3 regions of the Cytobacillus kochii genome follow, and region 1 is predicted to be linked to each of the others. Evidence: riboswitches for the same ligand, from Rfam matches in the RefSeq annotation. Region 1 holds a riboswitch; each other region holds the start of a gene.
The links. Region 1 has a riboswitch for lysine ahead of LG276_RS19240 (Na+/H+ antiporter NhaC family protein). Riboswitches for the same ligand answer to the same signal wherever they lie in the genome.
Positions count from the first base shown of each region.

Region 1 (6,565 bases):
TGGATCCTATTAGAATTGCATTAACTGGATTGATAGTAACAATGTTGTTTTCTTCATTTACTAGTGCCCTGCAGCTTTTATATGAAAATGAAGTGTCCGGGTTGTTTTTATGGGGAGCGGGAACATTGTTACAGCTTGATTGGAGTGGCGTTCAATTTGCTTTGCCATGGGTTCTCTTCACTCTTCTTTTTGCCTTTATAATAGGTCATCGTTTTGACGCTTTACTGTTGGGAGAAGATGTAGCTGTAGGATTAGGACAAAATGTGATGATAAGTAAATTAATAGGTTGGGGTATTGCAATTATATTAGCTGCTGTCTCTGTTACAGTAGTAGGCCCCATTGGATTTGTTGGTATTATGGCTCCACATATTGTTCGTTTAATGGGCTTTAGAAAGCATCGATCCATGCTAATAGGAAATATAGTGGTCGGTGCAGGCTTACTCATATGTGCTGACATCTTTGTTCGTATGATTTCTAGTATGTCCGAATTACCTGTAGGAGCAATGACGGCCATTATAGGAGCACCCTGGTTAGTCTATTTAGCCTTAAAGGTAAGTAGGAAAACGAGAACTGCTGGAGGAGCATTAGAGGGGAAAGTGAGAATTAAGCATATTAAAAGATTTTATGTCCTCATATCTCTCGCCGTTCTTGGATTAGTAGGGTTTAGCCTGTCGTTTGGGGGAACAAGTTTCACTAGTCTTTTAGAATTGCCAAGAGAATTGATGTATAATACCTTCGTTTGGGATTTTCGCTTGCCTCGAGTGGTCGTCAGCTTCGGAATTGGTATGATGATGGCGGCTAGCGGTTTAATGATGCAGACTGTTTTACGTAACCCACTTGCTGACGCTTCTGTTTTAGGTGTGACTTCAGGTGCAAGTGTAGTGGCGATGTTGGTTCTCATTGTTTTTCCACAAGCCCCCTTTGTCCTTATTCCAATTGGTGCATTAATTGGTGCACTTGTTACAATGGGAATTGTATTGTTTATTAGTGCGCGGAGCGGTTATCAACCGATGATTCTATTATTAATGGGTGTTGCTATATCTGCGGTAGGTTCTGCTATTATACAGATTTTATTAGTACGTGCGAACCTTCATGCATCACAAGCTTTAACATGGCTTGCTGGTAGCACCTATGGGACAAGCTGGAGTGACCTAGTAATTGTGATGATAACATCGTTACTACTCTTTCCGGTTATTCTCTATATGGCCAATACATTCGAGATCTTATCATTGAGTGATGAACTATCCATTGGTTTAGGTGTGAAAACTAGTAAAATGCGTATGTTTATGATTATACTAGCTGTTATGTTGTCAAGCATCAGTGTATCAGTGGTTGGAGCAATTGGATTTATCGGTTTACTAGCTCCACATATTGCTAGACAACTGGTCGGTCCGAAGCTACTACAATTACTGCCATTAACCATAGTAATTGGCGGGATTTTACTTATTTCAGCTGATTTTCTTGGAAGAGTCGTTTTAGCTCCTAAAGAAATACCTGCTGGAATAATTGTTTCTTTAATTGGTGCACCATACTTACTTTATTTATTGAAGAAAACGAACAAAATCAAAGCGAGTTAATCTGTTTAATAAAAAATAATCTGAACAATGGTTCGGGTTATTTTTTATTTCTTTTAAACTCATAGTAAGAAACGGATATCTGATTTATACCATCTCCAGTAAGGTACTTTTTCTATATGCTTTTCCTTATTACTGCGTAAGGGTTCCTTTTTTGATACCGATGAGCAATCACAAAATGAGTAAAGTGCTAATGGAATGTTCTAAGAATTTTCTTTTCTGTTTTTGACTGATTCTTTTTGACTTATTTCATTGTGTTTCTTGTTTATGGTTATATCCTTTAGGTAAAATAATCAGTATGAAGATTATTGGTAGATGAGGTGATGGAATGATTAGGATTGGTTTAACTGGATGGGGAGATCATGACAGCCTATATACGGAGCGTGTATCTAACCGAGATAAACTATTAGAATATGGCGCTCATTTTCCAACAGTTGAGGTAGACGCCTCCTTTTATGCCGTACAGCCAGAAAGGAACGGGGAAAAGTGGGTGAGGGAAACGCCTGCTTCATTTAAATTTGTTGTGAAAGCTTATCAGGGGATGACGGGGCATCAAAGGGGAGAGATTCCTTTTGAGTCCAAGGAAGAAATGTTTGCTGCTTTTAAAGCGTCGCTTGCCCCTTATATAAGAGAAAATAAGTTAGCGATGGTCCTATTTCAATTTCCACCGTGGTTTAATTGTAAAAAGGAAAACGTTCAATATTTACGCTGGTGTAAACAGCAAATGGGAGAAATACCATGTGCTGTTGAATTTCGTCATCAGTCTTGGTATCAAGATGCGTTTATAGAAGGTACTTTAAATTTTATCAAGGAAGAGAAATGGATACATACCGTTTGTGATGAACCACAAGCAGGGGAGGGCTCTGTTCCAATTGTAATGCATACTTGCGGTCATCCAATTGTACTTGTCCGCTTGCATGGTCGTAATGTTCATGGGTGGCAAAATAAAAAACAACCAAATTGGCGTGAAGTTCGCTATCTATACCGTTATAATCACCAGGAATTATTGGAGTGGGCAGAGCGATTAAAGCAATTACAAAAAGAGGCAAAGGACGTCTATGTACTATTTAATAATAATTCTGGTGGTGACGCAGCGGATAATGCAAAGGAAATTCTAGAAATATTAGGAATTGAATATGAGGGATTAGCTCCAAAACAACTCGGTTTATTTTAACTAATGAGTACACCTAATCTCTACCTATAACATAAATTGTTAAAGGGAAGGGGGGACGGTCATGGTTGAATTAAAGCCTGTTATTTTGGATGGTCATACGTTTATGACTGTATCCGTTGAGCTGCCAAAAACTAATTTGTTAGTCGTATCAAATGATAAAGGATATATCATGTGTGGTGCATTAGACGTTGCGTTATTAAATGAAAAATTAAAAGATCGCCATGTCATTGCTGGTAGAGCCGTAGGGGTAAAAACGATTCAACAACTAATAGATGCACCACTTGAATCAGTCACTTTTGCTGCAGAGGAATTAGGAATTAAAAAAGGGATGATCGGAAGAGAAGCGCTATTAAGAATGGTATAGGTTATAGTATCCTACTATATCTTAAAAATAATAAATTTAAGTATATTTTAGGTTTTGATAGAGTTTTGCATAAATAATTATATTTTGATATAATGTATAACAATTGAATAATGCCTTATCAATCCGATGGGGTAGAGGCGCAAATCATCATTAGTAATCAATGTGAGGATGACAACAGTGAACTTTGATAAAAGGGAGATTTGCCGAAGCAAATAGGTACGTCAATATTTATTTGTTGGGGTTGCTCTAAATAGGAGTAACACTGTCATTATGGAGGTATATTAACCATAATGGGGAGCTACAGTCGTGATGGAGAATAACGTTACTTCTTGAAGGGTAATGATAGAATCTCTATCGTTACTCTTTTTTTATTATCAATTAAGGATCAAAGAAAAGTGGAGGATACCTTTCTCTGATCGTTAATTGATATGAGACGCATTCGTTCATGTCTATAGCTCCTATACTAATAGGAGGTCTTTTTATGACAGGTACATTTATTTCTGTGCTGCCACCTTTGGTAGCGATGCTTTTGGTTATACTAACAAAAAGGGTGATTCTCTCCCTTGGTTTAGGGGCGTTAACAGCAGCTATCTTAATTGGAGGATATCAACCGCTAGATACGCTACAAATATTTTTCTCGTCGTTTATAGCACTTTTCATAACAGATGAAGGGCTAAATACTTGGAATATATTCATTCTATTATTCTTACTTATTCTTGGTAGCATTACTGCATTTATTTCACTTTCGGGTGGTAGTCGTGCCTTTGGTGAATGGGCAATGAAGCGTGTGAAAACGAGAGTGGGTGCACAGTTATTAACCGTAGTTTTAGGTATGATTTTGTTTATAGATGATTATTTTAATGCGTTAACAGTTGGACAGGTATCTCGACCTGTTACTGATCGACAAAAAGTATCACGTGTAAAGCTTGCTTATTTAATTGATTCAACATCCGCACCTTTGTGTGTTATTTCGCCTATATCAAGTTGGGGAGCATCAATTATCGCCTTAATTGGCTCGATTTTAGTGTCTCATAAAATAACTGATTATAGTGCTTTCTCTGCTTTCATGCAAATCATTCCGTTAAATTTTTATGTATGGGCGGCAATCATAATGGTGTTTATTATTGTTGTTGGGCAAATTGATTTTGGTCCAATGAAGAAACATGAGAAACAAGCTATTGAACAAGGAATTCTATTTGATAAGAAGAAACAGTTGAAAGACGAGGTTCAAGAAGAATTACCTATTAGTACGAAAGGGACTGTTGGTCATCTTGTTTGGCCAATCATTGTTTTATTTATTGGAACAGTGAGTATGATGGCTTGGACAGGCATTAATGGGGCAGAGGGGAATGTGTCGTTAGTATCCTTATTAGAAAACACAGATGTGGCCTTATCATTAATTGTCGGAGGATTATTGAGTTTAGCTGTTGCTTACGTACAATTTGCTCAAGTATTAAAGAAAGATGATAAACTAACGAGTAATTTTTATTTGAAAGCTACATGGGTTGGGATGAAATCTATGTTTGGATCAGTATTGATCTTAATCTTTGCTTGGTTACTCGGAGATTTGATTAGTCAAATAGGTACAGGGGAATACTTGGCTAGCGTTATTAATCAATCGAATCTTAGTCATGATTTTATCCCTGTTATCCTATTTATTATTGCGGCACTTATGGCATTTAGTACAGGGACATCTTGGGGATCATTTGGCATTCTTCTTCCAATAGCTGGTGATATTGCTGTAGCTACAGATATATCCCTGCTGATTCCTGCAATGGCAGCTGTACTTGGAGGGGCAGTATTCGGAGATCATGCTTCACCGATTTCTGATACTTCTATTTTATCCGCCACAGGTGCAGGAAGTAATTTGATTGATCATGTCATTACACAATTTCCTTATGCCTTTACAGCAGCTGTTGCTGCGGCCATCTCTTATATTATTTTGGGTGTAAGTGGAAGTGTAATTATTGCATTAGCTGCTTTGATTGTTATGATGGCAGGGATTTTACTTGTTGTTAAAATGTTCGGTACAAAAACCGAGAAGATGATATAATAGTTCTTTTGAACATATAGGAAGGAGGAATGAACTCGTCGGTTCATTCCTCTTTTTCTATCTTACAAGTCTAAAATTACTACATAAGCAAAGTTATTTTACTTTATATAAAAGTAGCTAGTTATTTTTAATTGCTAATTATTAACAATTGAATGAACTACATTATATCTATCTACTATTAATTATTTTATGAATATAATGATAGAGTTTTACAAACAAAACATATGAAAAAGAAACCCTTTAACGCTCTAAACTATTAATAAAATTCTAAATATTAATATTATTCACAAAGATTGTTTTGACAGATGAATAAAATGATACTATACTATTTTTAGATTTATAGCAATTATCAGAAAAATATTACATTTTGGTTATTTTAGTCTACTTTTTTGTGTGGTATCTTTTCTTGTGGGGTTTATATGGGGGATTTGAACCATGCTCTTAGTTGTTGGAATAATCAAAAAGAGGGGGATCATTATGTTTTTTAAAAAGAGAATGACGGCTGTTCTTTTAGCTTCTACTATAGGAGCTGCAGGTTTCCTTGCTGGCTGTGGTAGTGATAGTGCAGGTGGTGGTGAGTCTGGTGATACTGTCAAGATAGGTGCCAACCTAGAACTTTCTGGTGCAGTTGCCTCATATGGTGAAGGAATTGCTGAAGGAATCGAATTGGCTGTGGATGAAATTAATAAAGATGGTGGAATCGACGGTAAAGAGATAGAAATTGTAAAAGTCGATAATAAATCGGATGCAGCAGAAGCAACCAATGCAGCTATTAAATTAACGGAAAATGATGATGTCGTAGCTATTATTGGGTCTGCTACAAGTGGTAACACAGTTGCTCAAGCACAAGTGGCTAATAATTCAGAGACGGTATTGCTTTCTCCTTCAGGTACGAGTCCAAATGTAACAGTGAATGATGATGGAAGCTTAAATGATTTTGTATTCCGTACCTCGTTTATTGATCCTTTCCAAGGAACAGTAGCAGCGAATTTTGCTGCCAATGAATTAGGAGTGAAAAATGTAGCTATCTATGCTGATAACGCAAGTGATTACGCAAAAGGTTTAGCAGCTTCCTTTAAAGAAACTTTCGAAGCAGCAGGTGGAAAAATAGTAGCCGAAGAATCGTATGTGGCGAAGGATACTGATTTCAGGTCCACACTTACAAGAATTAAATCAGCTAATCCCGAATTTATTTTTATCCCTGGTTATTATGAAGAAGTAGGACTTATTGTCAAACAAGGACGTGAAATGGGTATTGACGTACCGCTAATGGGTGCTGACGGTTGGGATTCACCAAAGCTTGTTGAATTAGCCGGAGGGGATTCCTTAAATAATACATTTATAACAAACCATTATTCTTCGGGTGATCCAGACGAGACGATTCAATCCTTTGTAACAAA
Region 1 is NZ_CP085254.1:3,765,688-3,772,252, reverse strand. Features, by position in the region: gene LG276_RS19255 (iron ABC transporter permease) at 1-1,577, shown strand, start outside; gene LG276_RS19250 (DUF72 domain-containing protein) at 1,903-2,748, shown strand; gene LG276_RS19245 (YunC family protein) at 2,810-3,112, shown strand; lysine riboswitch at 3,237-3,421, shown strand; gene LG276_RS19240 (Na+/H+ antiporter NhaC family protein) at 3,594-5,165, shown strand; gene LG276_RS19235 (ABC transporter substrate-binding protein) at 5,643-6,565, shown strand, end outside.

Region 2 (6,565 bases), 410 kb from region 1:
ATTAAGGCTGGTAAATGAAATTGAAGATTTTGAATACATCGTGACCTCTTCCGATATGGAAGCATTATTATTAGAGTTAAATTTAATTAAAAAGCATGACCCCAAATATAATGTCATGTTAAAGGATGATAAGAGTTATCCTTTTATTAAATTAACAAATGAAAGACATCCGAGATTAATTACCACGAGAAAAGTAAAAAAAGACAAAGGTAAATATTTTGGTCCATATCCAAATGTGCAGGCGGCCAATGAAACAAAGAGATTATTAGATCGCCTTTATCCTTTAAGAAAATGTAACACCTTACCAGATAGAGTTTGTCTCTACTACCATATCGGACAATGTCTAGCTCCTTGTGTAAATGAAGTAAAATCTGACACATACAAACAAATGACAGATGAGATTACTCGCTTCTTAAATGGTGGTTATAAAGAGATCAAAAAAGAACTCTCAACGAAAATGGAAGAAGCGTCCGCAGCGCTAGAGTTTGAGAAAGCAAAAGATTTCAGAGATAAAATTATCCATATAGAAACGACGATGGAAAAACAAAAGATTACGATGACGGATTTTACAGACCGAGATGTGTTTGCTTATGCGGTTGATAAGGGTTGGATGTGTGTACAAGTATTCTTTATTAGGCAAGGGAAACTCATTGAAAGAGATGTGTCTATGTTTCCAATCTATAATGAGCCTGAAGAAGAGATGCTCACCTATCTCGGCCGTTTTTATGAACAAGCTAACCATTTTAAACCAAAGGAAATCTACTTGCCAGACTCTGTTGATGTGACGATGGCTGAGCAGCTTTTGGATGTGAAAATATTTATTCCTCAAAGAGGGAGAAAAAAAGAATTAGTGAAACTTGCCTATAAAAATGCAAAGATTGCTTTAAAAGAAAAATTCTCGCTTATTGAACGTGATGAGAAAAGAACGGTGAATGCAATAGAAAGCTTAGGTGAGGAGCTAGGAATTTACACACCCTATCGCATTGAAGCTTTTGATAACTCCAATATCCAGGGTACCGATGCTGTCTCAGCAATGATTGTCTTTATCGATGGTAAGCCTGCAAAAAGGGAGTATCGGAAATATAAGATTAAGTCAGTTAAAGGACCAGATGATTATGAATCTATGAGGGAAGTGACGAGACGGAGATATAGCCGGGTTTTAAAAGAAGGGCTCCCCCTACCTGATTTAATTATCATTGATGGTGGAAAAGGACATGTTGAAGTCGTTCGAGATGTGCTTGAGAATGAACTCGGTTTAGATATTCCACTAGCAGGATTAGTCAAAGATGATAAGCATAAAACATCTCAACTTCTTTATGGAAATCCATTAATGATCATTCCCCTCGCTCGAAATAGCCAGGAATTTTATTTATTACAACGTATTCAAGATGAAGTGCATCGATTTGCGATTACATTTCATAGACAAGTTCGTGGAAAGAGTGCATTTCAGTCACTTCTTGATGAAATTGATGGTATTGGGGAAAAAAGAAAAAAGCAGTTGTTAAAAGATTTTGGTTCTGTAAAAAAAATGAAATCAGCTAGTGTAGAAGACCTTAGGGAATCTGGCTTACCATTAAAAGTTGCACAAGAACTTTATGAAAAGTTACATGAATAGACATTGTCTGAAAAAAACAAATATGGTATAGTGTTTTTAACTTTATATCAAATCACTTTTTAACTTGAAAGTGAAGGTAGAGGTGCGAGTTTCATTAGTAAAAGTTCCTTAGAGGATTGAGCTTCGTTTGAAGGACTTTGAAAGGGAATATTCGCCGAAGTGAAGAAAGACTCAATATTTTCTTCGCTGGTTCTGCATTGAATAAATGCAGGATTGTCAAGACTATCTGTCTTGGAGGGCTATCTCACTGTGTGTGCGTAGATTGTTCATACGTTTGACTACACAGCAATGGGATGGGTTTCATCTCATTGCTTTTTTTTATGCCGAATATGGGTAGAAATGTGTTGGTTGTACATACAGGCGGCAGGGAATAAAAACGAATGACTTGAAAGTAGGGGAGAAAAGTGGGCTTAATTGTACAGAAATTTGGTGGAACCTCCGTAGGCTCGGTTGATCATATTCAAAATGTAGCCAACCGTGTCATTGAAGAAAAAAATAATGGTAATGATATCGTTGTCGTTGTGTCGGCTATGGGCAAAACGACTGATCAATTAGTTGGTATGGCAAAAGAATTATCACCTGCTCCAAGTAAGAGAGAAATGGATATGTTGTTATCTACAGGTGAGCAAGTTACAATCTCCTTATTAACAATTGCATTAAATTCCAAAGGTTATGAGGCAACTTCCTATACAGGCTGGCAAGCAGGGATTAAAACGGAATCAGTACATGGTGACGCAAGAATCACTGATATTGACACAAAGCCTGTTTCACAAGAGTTAAAGAAAGGGAGAATTGTTATCGTAGCGGGTTTTCAAGGTTTAAGTGAGACTGGCCAAATAACGACATTAGGTCGGGGTGGCTCTGATACAACAGCCGTGGCTCTTGCAGCAGTATTAAAAGCGGACAAATGTGATATATACACTGATGTAACAGGTGTATTCACAACTGATCCACGCTATATAAAAAATGCAAGAAAGCTTCCATCAATCTCTTACGATGAAATGCTTGAATTAGCTAATCTTGGTGCAGGCGTTCTACACCCAAGAGCAGTTGAGTTTGCAAAAAATTACAATGTAAAGCTTGAAGTACGTTCCAGTATGGAACGAGAAGAAGGAACAATTATTGAGGAGGTTGCGGAAATGGAAGAGAACTTAGTTGTTAGAGGGGTTGCTTTTGAAGATGATATTACAAGGGTTTCTGTACTAGGGATTAAAGACCCTTTAATAAGCCTTTCATCCATCTTTTCACTCTTGGCGAAAGAACATATAAATGTTGATATTATTATACAAAGTATTACAGATGATAAATCATCAGGCTTATCTTTCTCTATTAAAAACCAAGATCTTACAGAGACTGTGAAAATACTAGAAAAAAATCGAGAAGCCTTAAGTTATGATCAGATTGAATGGGAATCACAATTGGCGAAAATCTCGATTGTCGGTTCAGGAATGATTTCAAACCCAGGAGTAGCAGCGGAGATGTTTAATGTATTAGCTGCTAATAACATCGTTGTAAAGATGGTCAGTACATCTGAAATAAAGGTCTCGGCTGTGATTGACCAAGCGCATATGTTAAATGCTGCTCAAGCTTTACATCAAACGTTTAATTTAGCTGGGGATTTAATAAAAAATTAAATGAGCTAGCAGTAGTATAAGATAGGAAAATCCAAACACCATTTAAACGCCTTAAAAAGAATGATGTTTGGATTTTTTTTACTGTTGGGTATATTTATTAGGTGTGGATATTGTCCTTTTTATCCCATTTGACTGTGAAGAGGACCTTTCCACCTTTTTTACGTGGGTGCTCGAATGTTTCGCAAATCACTTCTTTTTTCTGTTCGATTTGTTGAGCAATAAAACCAGCTTCTAATTGGAATGTTGCGTGAGCATTTTCTTTACAGCGCTTTTGAATGACTTCACTTGTTAACTGGTATTCGATTTCTTTTTTGTTTTCGAGGTTTTTCGTTAATTTTCCCCAACCAGCCTCGACAAAGAAACTGAATAAGTCTTCTTCTGTTTGTAGAGGATATTTACGCGCTAGTCTCTTGCCTGCCCAGTATAAGATATCTGGTGCGTCTTTACCTAGCAAATCATGTAAAAGTTCTTCTCTAATTAATTCATAACCAAAGGATGGAATCACTTCTTTGTTTGGTTCGATTGATTCTGCCATGTTTTCGGTTTGTTCTATTTGGGCTTCTTGAGATGGCATATTATGCTAAATCTCCCCTCTTTCATAAAGTCTAATATATACAATTTACTTGGAAAAAACGAATACGTACAGTGAAAAGGGAAAAATTTTTAGTTTGTAAAACTGGTGTAAATTATGGGAATAATCTTAACACTAATAATAATCTAATGTAAATGCATTTTTATGCGTAAAATATGAATATTATTGCGTGATTTAAGCTATTTTAATATACCGCCAAATAGGGTTGAAAAAACTATATCATTGGTTTTTTGAGTGAAACTAGAATAGAAAAAATTTTCGTAATATCGACAAAATCTGTATCCGTTTTCTTGACGCTAATGGGCGATGGGAGTAAAATGGACATGTCATATAAATGTTTTGAAAATGATTTGCATTTTCTTAGTGATGCGAAGGATTTGTTATGTACATATTCAGCGTGTCATGCTACAAATTCAAGGGGGTAAACTTATGGCGGGTAATCGAGAGTTTTTAAATCGCAGATTGCATTCATTACTTGGAGTTATACCTGTTGGGGTCTTTCTGATCCAACATTTAGTAGTGAACCATTTTGCAACTAGGGGAGAAGAGGCATTTAATAGCGCATCACATTTCATGGAAAGTCTTCCTTTTAGATATTTCCTAGAAATATTTATTATTTTCTTACCTTTGTTATATCATGCAATTTACGGTCTTTACATTGCGTTTACAGCAAAAAATAACACTTCAAGATTCGGATTTTTCCGAAACTGGATGTTCTTAGTTCAACGTGTAACCGGTGTAATTACATTGATTTTCATCGTTTGGCATGTTTGGGAGACTCGTATTGCAGCAATGTTCGGTGCCGAAGTAAATTATGATATGATGGCTGATATTTTGTCTAGCCCATTCATGTTAGCATTTTACATCGTTGGTGTATTATCTGCAATTTTCCACTTTGCAAATGGTTTATGGTCCTTCATGGTAAGCTGGGGAATTACAGTATCTCCTAGATCACAATTGATTTCAACTTATGTAACTTTAGTTATTTTTATCGCATTATCAATTGTAGGTATTCGTGCTATTTTTGCTTTCGTGTAATGAATACATACATTTTTCTATAATTTGTTCGGTTTTTTTTAGAGGTATTAGTATTAAGGGAGTGAGTCAGATATGGGTAAAGGAAAGGTTATTGTTGTCGGTGGCGGATTAGCCGGATTGATGGCAACTGTTAAAATTGCTGAAGCTGGCGGACAAGTAGAATTATTTTCTTTAGTGCCGGTTAAACGTTCTCACTCTGTTTGTGCCCAAGGTGGTATTAACGGAGCAGTAAATACAAAAGGTGAAGGGGATTCTCCTTGGATTCACTTTGATGATACAATTTATGGTGGTGACTTCTTAGCTAACCAACCTCCAGTTAAGGCGATGGCAGAAGCAGCACCTGGAATTATTCACTTATTCGACCGTATGGGTGTTATGTTCAACCGTACACCTGAAGGGTTATTAGATTTTAGACGCTTTGGTGGAACACAGCATCACCGTACTGCTTTTGCTGGTGCGACAACAGGTCAACAATTGCTTTATGCATTGGATGAGCAAGTGCGTCGTCACGAAGTAGCAGGGTTAGTAACAAAATATGAGGGTTGGGAGTTCTTAGGAACTGTCATTGATGATGACGGTGTTTGTCGTGGGGTAGTTGCGCAAAACCTACAAACAATGGAAATCCAATCATTCTCAGCAGATGCTGTCATTATGGCTTCTGGTGGACCGGGAATTATTTTTGGTAAATCAACTAACTCTATTATTAATACAGGCTCTGCTGCATCAATCGTTTATCAACAAGGCGCGTATTATGCAAATGGTGAGTTCATTCAAATCCATCCAACTGCTATACCAGGAGATGACAAACTACGTCTAATGAGTGAATCTGCACGTGGTGAAGGTGGTCGTGTTTGGACATATAAAGACGGGAAACCTTGGTATTTCTTAGAGGAAAAATATCCGGCATACGGTAACTTAGTTCCTCGTGATATTGCTACACGAGAAATCTTTGATGTTTGTGTAAACCAAAAACTAGGTATCAATGGTGAAAACATGGTTTACCTTGATCTTTCACATAAAGACCCGAAAGAATTAGATATTAAATTGGGCGGTATTATTGAAATTTACGAGAAATTCCAAGGTGATGATCCTCGTAAAGTACCAATGAAAATCTTCCCAGCTGTTCACTATTCAATGGGTGGTTTATGGGTAGATTATGATCAAATGACAAATATCCCTGGATTGTTTGCTGCAGGTGAGTGTGATTATTCACAACATGGTGGTAACCGTCTTGGAGCTAACTCATTGCTTTCTGCCATTTATGGTGGTATGGTTGCTGGTCCAAAAGCGCTTGAATATATTGAAGGATTAGAGAAATCAAGTGAAGATTTATCTTCTTCATTATTTGAAGGTGCAGTTCAACAAGAACAAGAGAAATGGAATAAAATCATGTCTCTTGATGGAACAGAAAATGCATATATCCTTCACAAAGAACTTGGTGAATGGATGACTGATAATGTAACAGTTGTTCGTCATAACGATCGTTTATTAAAAACAGATGCTAAAATTGTTGAATTGTTAGAGAGATATGAAAATATCAACATTAACGATACAGCTAAATGGAGTAACCAAGGGGCGGCGTTTACTCGTCAATTACAAAATATGCTTCAATTAGCTCGTGTTATTACAATTGGTGCATATAACCGTAACGAAAGCCGCGGTGCCCATTATAAACCAGAATTCCCT
Region 2 is NZ_CP085254.1:3,355,240-3,361,804, reverse strand. Features, by position in the region: gene uvrC (excinuclease ABC subunit UvrC) at 1-1,615, shown strand, start outside; lysine riboswitch at 1,685-1,865, shown strand; gene LG276_RS17170 (aspartate kinase) at 2,020-3,249, shown strand; gene LG276_RS17165 (YslB family protein) at 3,347-3,823, opposite strand; gene LG276_RS17160 (succinate dehydrogenase cytochrome b558 subunit) at 4,271-4,879, shown strand; gene sdhA (succinate dehydrogenase flavoprotein subunit) at 4,952-6,565, shown strand, end outside.
Region 2: another riboswitch for lysine. It lies ahead of LG276_RS17170 (aspartate kinase); the one in region 1 lies ahead of LG276_RS19240 (Na+/H+ antiporter NhaC family protein).

Region 3 (6,565 bases), 700 kb from region 1:
AGGGGCTGATGCACTTGTCCACGCCATTGAATCTTATGTTTCATTACCTGCTAATCCTTTTACAGATGCTCTTGCTCTTCAAGCGATTCGCATGCTCTGGACCTATTTACCACAAACCTATGCTCATGCAGACAATTTAGAAGCAAGAGGGCAAGTCCATCTTGCTAGTACATTGGCTGGCATGTCATTTAGCCTTGGTGGATTAGGGATTGTTCATTCCTTATCACATCCAATGTCTGCACGCTACGGTGTCCCCCATGGACTTGCGAATGCCGTGATATTACCAAAAGTGATTGCCTACAATCTTCCGGCATCAACAGAAAAATATGCAACAATTGCACGCATGATTGATCCATCCTTACATTCCGTAAGTATGCAACAAGCAGCCAAAACTCTTATTCCGTTAGTAGAAGAATTAATGCATTCTATTGATATTCCACAAGATTTTTCGCATCTCGATCACCACTTTACAGATGAAGATATCGCCCAACTAGCAAAAGATGCAATGAACGATCATGGAACCGTACATTATAATCCAAGAAAAGCAGTGAAAGAAGATATTGAAGCCATTTATAAAAAGGTCTTACCTGTGAATATAGACGAGAAAATTTATCATTAACTAAGAAAAAAGAGCAGTCCTTCCGAGCTAGACATGAATAAGCTTAATTCTGGAGCGGAAATACGACAGCATAAGTTGATCTTACGAATGTAGTTCATTCATCTTTGTCGCGGCTCAACTTCTACCAAAGGACCGACAAACTTCTGATCCAATTCCAAAGCTTTTAACAACGTTCCGTACGAGAGGCTAAAACTAAAAGAAGCCAACCCAATTTAATTATTAAATCGGGCAAGCTTCTTTTAGTTACGTGTACGTTGTAGGAAAGCTTTGGTTCTTTCCATTTTGGGGTTATTGAATAGTTGCTCTGGTGTCCCTTCTTCAGCAATGACGCCTTTATCCATGAAGACAACGCGATCCGACACTTCACGGGCGAATTCCATTTCATGGGTGACAATAAGCATGGTCAGGCCTGTGCCAGCCAGTTCCTTCATCACCTTTAACACTTCGCCAACCATTTCAGGATCGAGTGCTGAGGTTGGTTCATCAAACAACATCACATCTGGCTCCATTGAAAGTGCTCTTGCAATCGCCACACGCTGTTTTTGACCTCCGGAAAGCTGTCTTGGCTTAGCTTCTACATAAGCCTCCATCCCGACCACACGCAAATATTTCTTCGCGATTTTTTCTGCTTCCTCTTTTGAACGCTTTAATACTTTTATTTGCCCAACAACACAATTGCCCAATACATTATGGTTATTAAATAGATTAAAAGATTGAAAAACCATGCCGAGATTTTTACGATATTGATGGACATTATGTTTATCGTCGAGGATATTTTCACCGTTATAGATAATTTGTCCACCACTTGGCTTTTCTAATAGATTGACACATCTTAATAGGGTCGATTTCCCAGACCCTGATGAGCCGATGATTGTAACTACTTCTCCTTTATTCACTGAGAAGTTAATATCTTTTAATACTTCATGACTACCAAAAGACTTACTTAACCCTTGAATATCAACAACTGTATTCACTTTTCCAACTCTCCTTTCCGCCACCTATGCTCCTGTTGTTTTCCTTTTGATATCTTCTGCCGTATCCATTTCACCTGCAACGACGTAATTTTCCGGTCCATCCATTCTTCTTTCAATATAGCGTAGAATTAATGTAACGGTATAAGTCATAACGAAATAAATAATACAAACAACAAAGAATGACTCAAAGTAGCGGAAATTATTCCCTGCAATTGAATTCGTTTGGAAAAATAATTCAGATATAGAAATCACGCTTAACACGGCAGTATCTTTTATATTAATGATAAATTGATTACCTGTAGCTGGAAGAATGTTTCGAATGACTTGAGGTAAAACAACATTCATCATTGTTTGCAAATGGTTCATCCCAATGGCTTGGGCTGCCTCATATTGACCTGGGTCGACAGAAATAATCCCTCCACGAACAATCTCAGCCATATAAGCACCCGTGTTAATGGAAACAATAACGATACCAGCAATGAGCGGATCCATTTGATAGCCAAAGGCCATTGCTGCCCCGTAAAAAATAACCATTGCCTGTACAATCATTGGTGTGCCTCTAAAGAATTCAATATAAGCAGATAACAAGAAATTCACTATTTTTAATAACAACCGTTTAGGACCATTCTCCGGTATTGGTATTGTTCGAAGAATGCCTGACAACAAACCAATTAGGGCACCGAAAACGGTACCAATTAAGGCAATGACTAATGTCACACCGGCGCCTCGTAAAAACATTGGCCAATATTCGACTACGATGCGAATAATCCATTCTATACTCATAACATGATCTCCTTTTCTCTCATCATGATTGGCCATTACCAATCAATCTGCTAAGGATTTGCGCTTCAAAGGTTTAATTAGTCCTTCTATTACTTAAAGGGAGAGGATGCGCTACCCTAGTTGTTTATTTCTCATGTCTCTCCTAACCTTCTTCTCGATATAAAACCGGCTACATCTCATGCAGCCGGCTCATTTAGTTATTCTGCCGCTGGCTGATTCTCAATAGCAGCATCCATTAATTCTTTTTGTTCTTCTTCAGAAATATCTGCAAGGATTTCATTGATTTTATCTGTTAATTCGCTATCTTTTTTCATCCCTACTGCAATGGCAGTATCTTCTTCACTTGTCTCAAATCCTTCAGTAAATTCAACCATCGCAAAGTTATCATTAGCAGCTGAAGCACTTACACCTTCAGGACGTTCAGAAACATAACCGTCAATAATTCCAGACTCTAATGCAACACGCATAGCAGGGAAGCTCTCCATCGCTGTTTGCTGTTGTACGCCGTCAATTTGATCAATTACTGAATAATGAAATGTATTTAATTGGGCAGTAACCTTTGCTCCACTGAAGTCTTGAATGGATGTGGCATTTTCGTAATCGCTACCTTTTTTCACTACCATGACTAAATCAGATTCGTAATAGTTATCAGAAAAATCAATCGTCTCTTTTCGTTCTGCTGTTGGTGACATACCAGCAATAATGGCGTCAATTTTATCTGAACTTAATGATGGTACTAAACCATCCCATTTTGTTTTCACAATTACTAACTCTTTTCCTAAACCTTCTGCTATCTTCTTCGCAATCTCAACATCGTAACCGCCTGCAAACTCTGAATTACCTTCAATTGCAACTGCGCCGTTGCTATCATCCATTTGCGTCCAGTTAAATGGCGCATAACCCGCCTCTAGTCCTACACGAAACACGTCTTTATCTTCTCCACCTGAACCTGTGCTTCCTTCAGCCTCATCATTTGAACCACAAGCAGCTAGAAACATACTCATTACTAAAGCCATAGCTAGTAAAGCAAATCTCTTTTTCATTTCTATTCCCCCTAATATATTTTTCTACTAATTAAACTATTCCGAATTAAGAAAAAGAATAACAAAAAAAGACCTGAGATGAACTCAGGTCCTTGTTATTCTTCCGCCTAAATCCTCTACTTTTCCCATTTTAGAGATAGTGCACCTTAATAAACCGGGTAAATTTATTAAGACAGTCCTGCAATTATTCACTGCAGACCCAACATGCTATACAAATGGATATAGCACATTTCGGCGATATTTCCTTCTCTTTAGTTTCATCATGCCTTATCACTCTACTAAAGACTGTTAAATACCGCGCCTCTACCCCACCAGAAAAAGTGAGGTTTATTCAATTTGATATCTATTAGGCTACAATAGTTTAATAGCGTCTGTCAATATAAACTCTATGGAAAATTGGTCCTTTTTTCGCACAACCTTTTGTCCAGAGCATAATTACCAATGTCAAGCTTGTTTGCTTGAAGCTAACTCTTTTAACTGGATGCTCAAATGATTAATATCCGCTACCGAATGGTTTACTTTTGACACCATCTCATGTTCATCTTCTATGATGGCAACGATTTCCTCTGTAGCTGCAGCGTTTTCCTCTGATATATTTGCCATATTTTCAATCTGTTCTTGAATTTGCTCAAATTTTTCTGTGGCAGCGGACACTTCATTGACACCTTTCACTAACTCTAAGTTGTTTTCTTGTAATGATGTTTGGATCTCGTTGAAAAAGGCAGATATCTCTGTTAGAAGTGCTTGTCCCTGCTTTACAGCACCTTCCCCTTCAAGAGAGCTTTGACGTGCTTCAAGAGACTGAGTGAAAAGAGTATTCGTCACTTCAGAAATCGCCACCGTGATTTCAGCACTTTGCTCAGCTAACTTCCTTACTTCATCTGCAACGACCGCAAAACCTCGCCCATGCTCTCCGGCTCTTGCTGATTCAATTGCTGCATTTAATGCGAGTAAATTAGTTTGATCGGCAATTTGTTTAATGCCTGCTAATAATTTATTCACTTGTTCCATACTAGAATGAACATCTGATACCGTCGATGCTGTCACACTAATCGTTGTATTTACTGTATTCATATGCGATGTAACATCGACTATCTTAGTTAAACCATCTTGTACTTTCTCATTCATACTCTTCGACTCTTCTACGACACCTTCTGAAATGGCAACAGATTCTTTTGTATTTTGTAAAGACTGACTCATAGAATCATTGACAATATTTAAGCTATTCGCTTCTTCCTGAATACTTGTAGCCATCTGTTGAGCAGCTTCTAATACTTGTTGGCTTGACTCATGTATCGTTTCAATATTTTGCTTAAAAAGTCCAATATGATTTTCTAGAGTCACTGTACCTTTATCTATTGAACCAAAGGTGTCTTGCAACTGTATGAGAAGGTCTTTTGACTCCGTTTCTTTTTGCTCTGCTTGGTCAATCAATTCCCTACCCCAACTAGCTAATAAATAAAATAAGTACAAAATCCCGTTGGTGACAAGAATAATAGTAAAAATACTCCGGACACTATTACTTTCTCCTAATAACTGATGGCCAATTATAAAGCAGGTAGCAATAAAACTAATATTAAAGAATGCAGAAAAAGCAACAATCATTTCTTTCTTAAAATACAGCACCACCATTGCAACCGTTAAGAATAAAATATAATGCTTATTCAAAGCATATCCGTCCACAAAAAAGAGCATCATCACAATGAGGTTTGGTATAGCAGCATACAAAAAGCCCTTTACGTAATCATTGATACGCAAAAAGTACAGAACAATAGCCATGACAATGACAGAAATCCCAGCACACATAATGACAATTGTATCGCTCAAACCTCGGTCAATAACAATAGGTAAGACTAATAAAACAGCTAATGTCATCAATCCCCACATATTCACTTTATGAACTCTTAATAATTCGTTCTTTTGCGTACCCAATTATTTTTCCTCCTAAATTAATCCAAAAACAAGGACTTTAAGCCTATTATTTGGGGTTTTTTTCTTTTATTTCTCTTATTTATTTCGGTATGATTAACTATTATGTTAGTGCTTTATAGCTAAATATTTTAGGAGGATACATAATGAGAATTGCGATCATGGGAACAGGGTCTTTAGGGACGATTATTGGGGCACACTTATCAAAAGGGGCACATCATGTGGAATGCATCGATGTGAATACTGATCATATCAATGCCTTAAACAGTAACGGCGCAACAGTTGTGGGGACGGTAAACTTGCAGGCTTCTGTAAAAGCCATCACGCCACAAGAAATGAATGGCATTTATGACCTTGTCTTACTTTTAACAAAGCAAGTATACAATGAATCAGTGCTCCTACAATTACAAGCGCATATGAACGAAGCAAGCATATTACTCTCTTTACAAAATGGTGTTCCAGAAGAAAGTTTAGTAGAATCACTTGGTTCATCCAACATTATTGGTGGTTCTGTTGAGTTTGGTGCAACTTGGGTAAAACCAGGTGTATCACAATTAACATCAGACAAAGAGGCATTCTCTGCTCACGCGTTTCAAATTGGTGAGTTAGACGGACAGATTACTGATCGCGTGAATCAAGTAAAAACCGTTCTTGAAGATGTCGGTGGCACAATCGTGTCAAATAATCTTATCGGTACAAAATGGTCCAAACTTCTTGTTAATGTAGCGATGAGCGGTATGTCGGCAGCACTAGGTTGTACATATGGAGATATTTTGAATAACGAGGCAGCTGTCACAAGTGCAGTGATGTTAGCTGATGAAACGTTAAAAGTTGGATACGCGAATAACATTCAATTTAGCGAACTAGCGGGTGTAAATGTAGGTATCTTCTCTATTAGCGAAGACAAGAGCAACCTACCAATGGTCATCCAAGTTGCTAAACAAGCATTTGCTCCTCAAGCACTGCTCAAAGCTAGTATGCTACAAGATTTAGAAAAAGGATTACAAACAGAAGTCGACTATATTAATGGTTACATTTCAACAAAAGGGAACGCCCTACAAGTATCTACTACAGTAAATGATCTTGTCACAAGCTTGATCAAACAAGCAGAAGAAACAAAACAACTGCCGGACTTTAATGAAAATATTAAAGCATTTGAGTCCCTATTAAACAAAGAATTTGCCATTCATTAATCCATACTCGAAAGACAGGCTGAG
Region 3 is NZ_CP085254.1:4,464,298-4,470,862, forward strand. Features, by position in the region: gene LG276_RS22695 (iron-containing alcohol dehydrogenase family protein) at 1-619, shown strand, start outside; gene LG276_RS22700 (amino acid ABC transporter ATP-binding protein) at 859-1,593, opposite strand; gene LG276_RS22705 (amino acid ABC transporter permease) at 1,618-2,376, opposite strand; gene LG276_RS22710 (transporter substrate-binding domain-containing protein) at 2,574-3,419, opposite strand; lysine riboswitch at 3,549-3,733, opposite strand; gene LG276_RS22715 (methyl-accepting chemotaxis protein) at 3,864-5,351, opposite strand; gene LG276_RS22720 (ketopantoate reductase family protein) at 5,495-6,541, shown strand.
Region 3: another riboswitch for lysine. It lies ahead of LG276_RS22710 (transporter substrate-binding domain-containing protein); the one in region 1 lies ahead of LG276_RS19240 (Na+/H+ antiporter NhaC family protein).